Regions from separate parts of the Mesorhizobium sp. M2A.F.Ca.ET.046.03.2.1 genome, predicted to be linked through region 2. Evidence: predicted binding sites of a transcription regulator. Region 2 holds the regulator's gene; each other region holds the start of a gene.

Region 1 (3,275 bases), 3.1 Mb from region 2:
CCCGTCAGCCGGCCTTGCGATCTTGCTTCGTCACATATTCACGCAACACCTTGTTGATTGCGCTCTGGTAACCGCGACCGTCACGTGTATGCCTCTTGAACCAAGCGACGACATCTGAATCGAGACGAAGAGTCAGCTGCTGCTTGATCGGTTTGAAATACGGATTTCGGACAGCCGTCCGCCAGAACTCTTCCGTCAATTCCGGAATATCGCTGGTATCGATATCATCTTCCCGTCGCGCTTTCAGGGCAGCGATTTCAGCCTTCTGAGCTTCCGTCAGAGGCGGTGGATTTGTTGGATCGAATTTATATCGAACGGTTTTGTTCATAACGTCTTCAACGTCCTACCCCTGCACCACCTTCCGTTCCTCCCAGCCATAAAGCCAGTCCAAGTCCGCGGCGAGCTTCTCCGGCGGCCGCGTCGCCAGCACCAGATTGCGGGCGACTGCCACCGGTCCCCAGGCGTGCCAGGTCAGCCGATTGAACGCGCCGCGTTTGAGCACCCTTTCGACGCGCGGCCGCCTGAGATTTTCCCAGACGGCGAGGCTGTGGGCCGGATCGCCGGGAAAATCGGCAACGAGATTGGCGAGCACTGAGGCGTCCTCGATTCCCATGGCCGCGCCCTGGGCCGCGAACGGCGTCATCGCATGCGCGGCGTCGCCGATCAGCGCGATGCCTTGCGGGACGGCCCAGCGCTGTTGCCGGACAGTGTGCATTGGAAACGCCGTCCACGACCCCGCCAGCGCGATGAGCTTTGCGAGCATCGGTGCGGTGCCACGCATGGCATTGGACAGGATGGCCGGGTCGGCATGGCCCGACCAGCCTTCCGCGATGCGTTCGCCTCTGGTGAAAGCGGCGAGGTTGACGGTGCGGCCCTTGCTCACGGGATAGGCGACCAAATGGAAGCCGGGATGCAGGAAGGTTGTGACGCAGCCCGCCACCCCGATCTCGGCAAATGCCTGCCCGGCGGGGCTGTCGACCGCCACGGTGGTGCGCCAGGCCAGTCGGCCCGAGAAGCGGCTTCTCGCGAAGGCGGAGTCCCGGGCCGCAAGCTGCGCGCGAACCGTCGACCAGACGCCATCGGCTCCAACCAGCAGGCCGGCTGCAATCGACGTGGTTTTGCCGTCGGCCTCTACCGTCGCGGTCACGCTTCGCTGGTCGGCGGCGATGCCTGTCACCCGCGCACCGGTAACGAGCTCGATATCCGACCGCCCTGCCATTTCCTCCGCCATGGCCGCCTGCAGGTCGGCGCGGTGCGCCACCAGATAGGGCGCGCCCCAGCGCTTCTCGGCCGCCTGTCCAAGCGGCACGCGGGCCAGCTCACGCAGGCTTTTCGCATCCTTCAGCACCACCGCTTCGGGCCGGACCGCGTTGGGCAACAGACGGTCGAGCACGCCAAGCCGGCGCAGGATGCGGGTTGCGTTGGGAGCCAGCTGGAGGCCGGACCCGGCCGCTTGGAGCTGCTTGGCCTGCTCGAACAATTTGACCGGCAAGCCGCGCTCAGCGAAGGCAAGTGCTGCCGTCAATCCGGCGATGCCGGCCCCGGCTATGACGACTTGCCGGGACCGTGCTTCAATCATGGTCGGCTCAGGCGGCCTGGTCGACATAGAGGCAGCCGGCTGGCTGCGTTTCTGTCGCCTTCAGCGACGGCGAATAGCGATAAAGCGTCGAGCAGTAGGGGCAGACCTTTTCATTGTCGTCACCCATGTCGAGGAACACGTGCGGGTGATCGAAAGGCGGGTTGGCGCCGGTGCACATGAATTCCTTGACGCCGATCTCGATGACCGGATGGCCCGCGTCGTTCTGGAAATGGGGAATGCTACCGCCTGCCATCGTCGTCTCCAATCGGGTTCGGCCAGTGGGTGTGACCCGCCTGCATCTGGAGCATAACATGCCAGTTTGCAAGATCGATGAAATCAAACTGTCGCAAAAGGCTGGCAGAGGATAAGTTGAGCCGGTTAAGCGCGTGAGGCTGGCACGGAGCGATTCCGTGACGATCATGCGTCACAAAGAGATGTTAGAGCGTCGCCGGACGGCAAGATGCGGCGCTCCCTGGGGCGGTTGCGGGCAAGAGCGGGAAACATGAACGAACTGAAGCCGGTGCAGAGCGAGTTCATCACCGTCGAGGCGGCGAGCCCCGACGGCGGCAATCCCGACCGTTTCGTCAACCGCGAATTCTCCTGGCTGCAGTTCAATCGCCGCGTGCTGGAAGAATCGCTCAACGAGCATCATCCGCTGCTCGAGCGCGTACGCTTTCTGTCAATCTCGGCCGCCAATCTCGACGAGTTCTTCATGGTCCGCGTTGCCGGCCTTGCCGGTCAGGTGCGCGAAGGGATCGCGCTGAAGAGCCCGGACGGCCGCACGCCCGAGCAGCAGCTCGAGCAGCTGCTGCGCGAGGTCGAGCGCCTGCAGGAGGACCAGCAGAAGAGCCTCTCGGCGCTGATGGCCCTGCTCAACAAGGAAGGCATCGAAAGCATCACCCGCGACGCGCTGACCAAGGATGAGAAGACCTGGCTGGAGGAGCATTTCCAGGAACAGGTCTTCCCGGTGCTGACGCCGCTGTCGATCGACCCGGCGCATCCGTTTCCCTTCATCCCCAATCTCGGCTTTTCCATCGCCTTGCAATTGCGCCATCGCAAGAACGGCGAGGAGATGAGCGCGCTCTTGCGCCTGCCGGTGGCGCTCAGGCGTTTCATCCGCCTGCCGGACCGCAAGCGCCATGTGCGCTTCATCCCGCTGGAGGAGGCGGTCGGCCTCTATATCGGCAAGCTGTTCCCCGGCTATGAGGTCAAGGGCTCGGGCACGTTCCGCATCATCCGCGACAGCGATATCGAGGTGGAGGAAGAGTCGGAAGACCTCGTGCGCCTGTTCGAGACGGCGCTGAAGCGGCGGCGCCGCGGTTCGGTGATCCGTATCGAATTCGACACGCTGATGCCGGCCGAATTGCGCGACTTCGTCGCCGGCGAGCTCGGCGTCTCGGCGAGCCGCATCAGCGTGCTCACCGGTCCGCTGGCGCTCAATCAGATTTCCGAGATCGTCGCCATTCCGCGCGACGACCTGAAGTTCACCCCCTACAATCCGCGCTTCCCCGAGCGCATCCGCGAGCATGGCGGCGACTGCCTTGCCGCCATCCGCGAGAAGGACATCATCGTCCACCACCCTTACGAATCCTTCGACGTGGTGGTGCAGTTCCTGCGCCAGGCCGCCGCCGACCCGGAGGTGGTGGCGATCAAGCAGACGCTCTACCGCACTTCGAACGACAGCCCGATCGTGCGC
Region 2 (3,275 bases):
CACAACATGCAGCAGGCGGCGCGCGTGTCGCGGCAGACGGCGTTCATGTATCTGGGCGAGCTGGTGGAATTCGACCGGACCGAGAAGATATTCACCTCGCCCCGCGAGAAGCGCACCCAGGACTACATCACCGGCCGCTTCGGCTGAGCTCATACGAGGACAACATCATGGCCGAACATACCGTCGCCTCGTTCGACGAGGATCTGAGGCAGATCAGCCGGCTCATCAACGACATGGGCGATCTCGCCGGCTCCATGGTCGGCGGCTCGACCAGGGCCCTGCTCGAAAGCGACAATGCGCTGGCGCAGCGCGTCGTCTCCGACGATGCCATCATGGACGCGCGTCAGCGCGAGCTTGACGACCGCGCCATCACGCTGATCGCCAAGCGCCAGCCGATGGCGGACGATCTTCGCCACGTGGTCGGCTCGATACGCATGGCGGGCGACCTCGAACGCATCGGCGATCTCGCCAAGAACATCGCCAAGCGCGTCGGGTCAGTCGGCGTCAGCACCGCCCCGCGCGACCTCACGCATTCGATCGATTCCATGGCGCAACTGGTGCTGATCCAGGTCCAGGGCGTGATTCAGGAATATACGGTGGGTGATGCCACGGCGCTGGCCAAGCTTCGCAACGACGACGAACGCATCGACGTCAAATACACCTCCGTCTTCCGCGAGCTGTTGACCTACATGATGGAAGATCCGCGCAACATCACCGCTTGCACTCATCTTCTGTTCTGCGCCAAGAACCTCGAGCGCATCGGTGACCATGTGACCAACATCGCCGAGAACGCCTATTATGTGCTGACCGGCACGCAATTGCCCGCCAACCGTCCCAAGCAGGACGAGACGGCAATGTCGGCGCCGGCCGCCTGACGGAAAAGGTTACCCCGATGATCGCGCCACGCATCATGGTGGTGGAGGACGAGGAGCCGCTGGGGGTGCTGCTTCGCTACAATCTCGAATCCGAGGGTTACCAGGTGGAAGTGGTGACCCGCGGCGACGAGGCCGAAATCCGCCTTCAGGAAAATGTTCCCGACCTGCTCGTGCTCGACTGGATGGTGCCGGCGGTCTCCGGCATCGAGCTCTGCCGGCGTCTCAGGATGCGGCCCGAGACCGAGCGGCTGCCGATCATCATGCTGACCGCGCGCGGTGAAGAAAGCGATCGGGTTCGAGGTTTGTCCACCGGCGCCGACGACTATCTGGTCAAGCCGTTCTCGACGCCGGAGTTCATGGCGCGCGTCAAGGCGCTGCTGCGCCGCGCCAAGCCGGAGGTGCTGTCCAGCGTGCTCAAGGTCGGCGACATCGTGCTCGACCGCGAATCGCACCGCGTCTACCGCAAGAAGAGCGAGATCAGGCTGGGCCCGACCGAGTTCCGCCTGCTCGAGTTCATGATGCGGCATCCCGGCCGCGTGTTCTCGCGCAGCCAGCTACTCGACAATGTCTGGGGCGAGACGATCTATATCGACGAGCGCACGGTGGACGTGCATGTCGGCCGCCTGCGCAAGGCCGTCAACAACGGCCGCATGCCGGACGTCATCCGCACCATCCGCGGGGCGGGTTATGCAATCCGGGAAGACTAGGGATATGCTGATATTCAGGTGAGGCCGGCCTGCGAATGGCGGCTTCCTGCGCTTCCGGTACTCACGTACCAAAAAGTACGCTCCGTTCCGGTTCTCGGAACCCACCATTCTCGACTCGGCCTGACCTGAATCTCAGCATATCCCGGCGCTTGAGCTTGCGGCTTATGCGACGTGCTTGCCCGCTCTTGCCTGGACACCCGGCGCGAAGATCTCCTGATCGACGAAGGTCAGCGCGCGGGTGGCGCAGCCTTCGCGGATCAGCGGCAGCTCGTTCGGCTCGGTGTCGAAGGAGATCGAGCTCGAGTGCTGGCCGCCGGCGGTCTGGGCGATCGCCTCCCTCAGCGCCGGCTCGATCAGGTCGAAGGCGGCCGCGCTGACGCCGACCATGGCGACCGGCGCCGGGTCGATGAGGGCGAACAGGCTGCCAAGACCGAAGCCCAGCGCCTCGCCGGCCCGACGATAAGCTTCCCGTTCGGGGCCGTCCTCCTGCCGGGCCTTTGCGGCCAGCGCGCGCATGTCGGCGTCGCCGATGTCGGTCGGCGCGGCGTCCTCGCTTATCCCCATGGCGCTGCGCCAGATGGCGTAGTTGCCGGCATAGGCCTCGACGCAGCCGCGGCGGCCGCAGCGGCAAAGCGCGCCGCCCGGACGATGGATCATGTGGCCGAACTCGCCGCCGGAGGAATGCGTGCCGGTGAACAATTCGCCCTTCAGCACCAGGCCCATGCCGATGCCGTGCGAGAGCAGGATGGCTATGAAATTGTCGCGATAGCGCTCGGGATCGCGCCATCGCAGCGCCACCGCCATCATGTTGCAGTCGTTCTCCATGGTGGCGGGGATGCCGAATTCCCTCTCCAGGATGTCGGCGAACGGAATGTCGGTCAGCGGCGTGATCGGCGACCATAGCATGGCGCGCGCGTGGGAATCGGTGATGCCTTGAATGCCCATGGCGATGCGGGCGACGCTGCCCACGTCGAGATCGGGATCCTGCAGCCGGCGCCGGACGATCGCCAGGCACTCGCCGATCAGCTCGTCGCGCGGCATGACGAGCGTGTCCAGGCGCCGCTGTTCCTCGGCGATCACCTGGCCGGCATAGTCGATGACGGCGACCGACAGGAAGTTCAGCGACAGCACCACCGTCAGCACCGCGGCGGCTTCGGGATTCAGCGCCAGGCCGATCTGCGGCCGGCCGCGTTTCAACGCCGTCGGCTCGCTGGCCTTGCTCTCGGTGAGGATGCCCTCCTGGATCAGATCGGCGGAGATCGCCGAAATGGTCGAGTGGCTGAGGCCGGTGGTGGCGGCAATTTCCGTCCGCGATGGCTGGCCGGCGCGGCGCACGGCCGAAATCACCATGGCGCGGTTGCGCCGGCGCAAATCGTCGTGACGGATTCCGACCGACATCGTCTCGCACGTCCTCCCCGGTCATCGCGGCCTTGTGATGATGCCATGGCCTGTCGCTGACACGCTAAGGATAGTGGCAGAAGCCAAAGCCGATGTCATTATTTATTGCGGACTCCGAAAAAAATGCCTGGACCCATCAAATGCCATCAGAATGTCGGTTGACAGCTTCATTTCGCTGGACCACTATTTTTTTGAGGCTCGAAAAAAAGCCTCTTATGCCGGCCTTCGGGCCAGTCTGGGTCGCGCCGCACAAGGCGCAGGGAGGATATCATGAAAAAATTCGCAGCCGCCATTC
Region 3 (3,275 bases), 3.5 Mb from region 2:
ATCATCGGATGGGTCAACTCGCGGGTCAGCCGGAACACGGCGGTAAGGTTCACCTCGATCACGCTGTCCCAGTCGGCGTCCGACATGCGCATGAACAGGCCGTCCTTGGTGATGCCGGCATTGTTGACCAGGATATCCACGCCTTCGAGATCCGCCTCCGCCTTCTGGCCGAGCGCCTTCACCGCGTCGCGGTCGGTCAAATCCGCCGGAAACAGCTTTACGCGGTCGCCAAGCTCGCCTGCCAACGCTTCCAGCTTCTCCACGCGCGTGCCGTGCAGGCCGACGATGGCGCCCTGGCTGTGCAGCACCCTGGCGATCGCCTCGCCGATGCCTCCCGATGCGCCGGTGACGAGCGCCTTGCGGCCGGTCAGTTCGAACATTTTTCTCTCCTGATCTCAGAGGGGCACCCTTGGCACAGGTGCCGTCAAATCGCCAGCCTGTCAGGCGAGCGCCGCCAGCGCCGCCTCTACCTCCGCCGCCGTGCCGATGGCACCGGTGGCGATGTCGCGGTTGATGCGGCGCGCCAGGCCCGACAGCACCTTGCCGGCGCCGACCTCGTAAAGCGTGGCGACACCATTGGCGCCGAACCATTCCACCGTCTCGCGCCAGCGCACGCGGCCGGTCACCTGGTGGACCAGCCGGCGGGCGATCTCGTCCGGGTCGCTGGTCGGCGTCACCGTCACGTTCGAGACGACCGGGACCACCGGCGCCTGCTTTTCCACGCTCGCCAGCGCCTCGCGCATGATGTCGGCCGCCGGCGCCATCAACGCCGAGTGGAAGGGGGCCGAAACCTGCAGCATCAGCGCCCGCTTGGCGCCCTTTTCGGTGCACAGCTTCGCCGCCAGCTCGACCGCCGCTTTGGCGCCTGAAATCACTAGCTGGCCGCCGCCATTGTCGTTGGCAACCTGGCAGACGGAGCTTTTGGCCGCTTCCGCGCAGGCCGCTGCGACATCGGCTTGCTCCAGCCCGATGATGGCCGCCATGCCGCCCTCGCCGGCGGGTACCGCCGCCTGCATGGCGTTGCCACGGGTGCGCAGCAGCTTCGCAGCATCGCCGACCGAAACGAAGCCGGCCGCGGCAAGCGCGGAATATTCGCCCAGCGAATGGCCCGCCACATAGGCCACCTTGTCCTTCAGCGAGAAGCCGCGCGCTTCGAGCGCCCGCATCGCCGCCAGCGACACCGCCATCAGCGCCGGCTGGGCGTTGGCGGTCAGCGTCAGCGTCTCTTCCGGGCCTTCCCAGATCAGTTTCGTCAGGTTTTCGCCGAGCGCGGCGTCCACTTCCTCGAAGGCGCGGCGCGCTTCCGGGAATTGATCGGCGAGGTCCTTGCCCATGCCGACGGCCTGGCTGCCCTGTCCCGGAAAGGTGAATGCGACGGCCATTTTTGGTGTCTCCAGAGCCTGATTTTTCCCTGCCTCTGGCGCAAGGCGCACAGCCAAGTCAAGCCCGCGGGCATCCCTTTAACCCGTCTTTCAGCCGGAAAACCCGACTGACTCCCTGTTCCAAAAGGCTTTTTGGCGATCACACCTGATGAAAACCGCTCACGTTTACTTTGCTGGCTCTTCTTATTTCCGCCACAGGCGCTAGCTTTGCGTGACATTTTGATGACAGAGCCGTGACGTGCGTGGAAGGCGTGTTGCGTGGCCGGGGGAAGTAGAGTGGCAAGGATCAGGAAAGGCGCGGCCAAGCCCGTGCCGCAATTTTTGGAAGACGATCCGTCCACCGGCTACCTGCCGGGGCGACCTTGGCCGACCGTACGCTACGGCCTGGCGACGCTTCTCGTCTCCGCTCTTCTCGTGTTCGCGATCGAATGGATCGTGCGCGGCGATTTCTTCGGCACGGTCGATTTCTTCCTGCAGCCCTTCAAGCCGGGCTGGACCACCATCATCGTCTTCGCGCTGGTGCTGGTCGGGCTGGACGCCGTGATTGGCCGCAGCCACCAGAGCCTGATGATCGTGGCGCCGCTGACGCTGGCGCTCGCCTTTGTCGGTCACCAGAAATCGCACTATCTCGGCGATCCGCTCTATCCGACGGATTTCCTCTATGCCCGCCAGATCATGGCGCTGATGCCGCTTCTGGTGCGCGAGCGGCCATGGACGGCCATCATGCTGGCCGCGGCAATCGTCGGCGGGCTGGCGCTGCTGGTCTATGGCTGGCGGATCTGGCGTCGGCGGGTGCCGATCCTCAGCCGCAAGGGTCGTCTGGCGCGGCTGGCGCTTGCCGTGCCGCTGCTCGCCTTCTTCGTATCGATCATGGATTACGCCACCTTCTCGTGGACGCGCGACCGGCTGCAGATCATCCCGATCATGTGGGACCAGAAGGAAAACTACGCCTCGAACGGTTTTGCGCTGGCCTTCGCGATGAATGTGCCGATGGCGCATGTCTCGGCGCCGCCCGGCTATTCGCAAAAGGCGATGGACGCGATCCAGCGCTCCGACGTCGCCGCTTCGGTGCCGGAGGAGAAGCCGGATATCGTGGTGGTGATGAGCGAATCCTTCTGGGATCCGACGCGACTGCCCGGCGTCAGCATCAAGCCCGATCCGATCCCGACCGTGCGCGCCTTGCGCTCCGGCTCGATGTTCTCGCCCGAGTTCGGCGGCATGACCGCCAATATCGAGTTCGAGGCGCTGACCGGCTTCTCCAACGCCTTCCTGCCGGCCGGCTCGATCCCCTACCAGCAATATGTGCGCACGCCGACGCCCTCGCTGGCGACCTTCCTGAAGAGCGAGGGCTACCGGGCGCGCGCCATCCATCCCGGCACCAACTGGTTCTGGAACCGGGGCGCCGTCTATGCCGATTTCGGCTTCAACGACTTCCGCTCCGAAGAGACGCTGCCGCCGATGGAAAAGCGCGGGCCGCTGGCGTCCGACGCGGCCATGACCGATGAGATCATCCGCGAGGCCGACGCCAGCGACGATCCGGTGTTCCTGTTCGCCGTCAGCCTGCAGAACCATGGCCCTTACGAACCCTACCGCTATTACAATCCGACGCATTCGGTCGATGCGCCGATCAGTTCCTGGGCGCGGGAATCGCTGCTTTCCTACGTCGAGGGCTCGGCCGACGCGGATCATGGCCTGCAGCGGCTGATCGACTGGGCGAAGAAGCGCCAGCGGCCGACCATCATCGCCTTCTTCGGCGACCACCTGCCGCCGCTCGGACCCGTCTATGTCGAAACCGGCTTCCTCAAGGACAATGTCGCGCCTCGCAAGGAGCCTAGCGACGCCGCGCTCGAGCACCACGACACGCCATTGGTGATCTGGTCGAACCGCTCCGGT

The links. Region 2 encodes PhoB, which activates phosphate uptake and scavenging genes when phosphate is short. Its sites were predicted from a motif close to TGTCATNNANCTGTCAT; they were not measured.
Region 1: the regulator PhoB is predicted to act here: its motif matches at 1,911-1,927, upstream of EJ072_RS34350 (RNA degradosome polyphosphate kinase).
Region 3: the regulator PhoB is predicted to act here: its motif matches at 1,594-1,610, upstream of EJ072_RS01370 (LTA synthase family protein).

Annotation. Positions count from the first base shown of each region.
Region 1 covers NZ_CP034449.1:7,141,873-7,145,147, reverse strand. The annotation lists gene EJ072_RS34365 (BrnA antitoxin family protein) at 5-328, opposite strand; gene EJ072_RS34360 (FAD-dependent monooxygenase) at 344-1,579, opposite strand; gene EJ072_RS34355 (zinc-finger domain-containing protein) at 1,587-1,832, opposite strand; gene EJ072_RS34350 (RNA degradosome polyphosphate kinase) at 2,082-3,275, shown strand, end outside.
Region 2 covers NZ_CP034449.1:4,063,485-4,066,759, forward strand. The annotation lists gene pstB (phosphate ABC transporter ATP-binding protein PstB) at 1-147, shown strand, start outside; gene phoU (phosphate signaling complex protein PhoU) at 168-875, shown strand; gene phoB (phosphate regulon transcriptional regulator PhoB) at 893-1,582, shown strand; gene EJ072_RS19435 (ROK family protein) at 1,745-2,980, opposite strand; gene xylF (D-xylose ABC transporter substrate-binding protein) at 3,251-3,275, shown strand, end outside.
Region 3 covers NZ_CP034449.1:236,527-239,801, forward strand. The annotation lists gene fabG (3-oxoacyl-[acyl-carrier-protein] reductase) at 1-380, opposite strand, end outside; gene fabD (ACP S-malonyltransferase) at 441-1,382, opposite strand; gene EJ072_RS01370 (LTA synthase family protein) at 1,659-3,275, shown strand, end outside.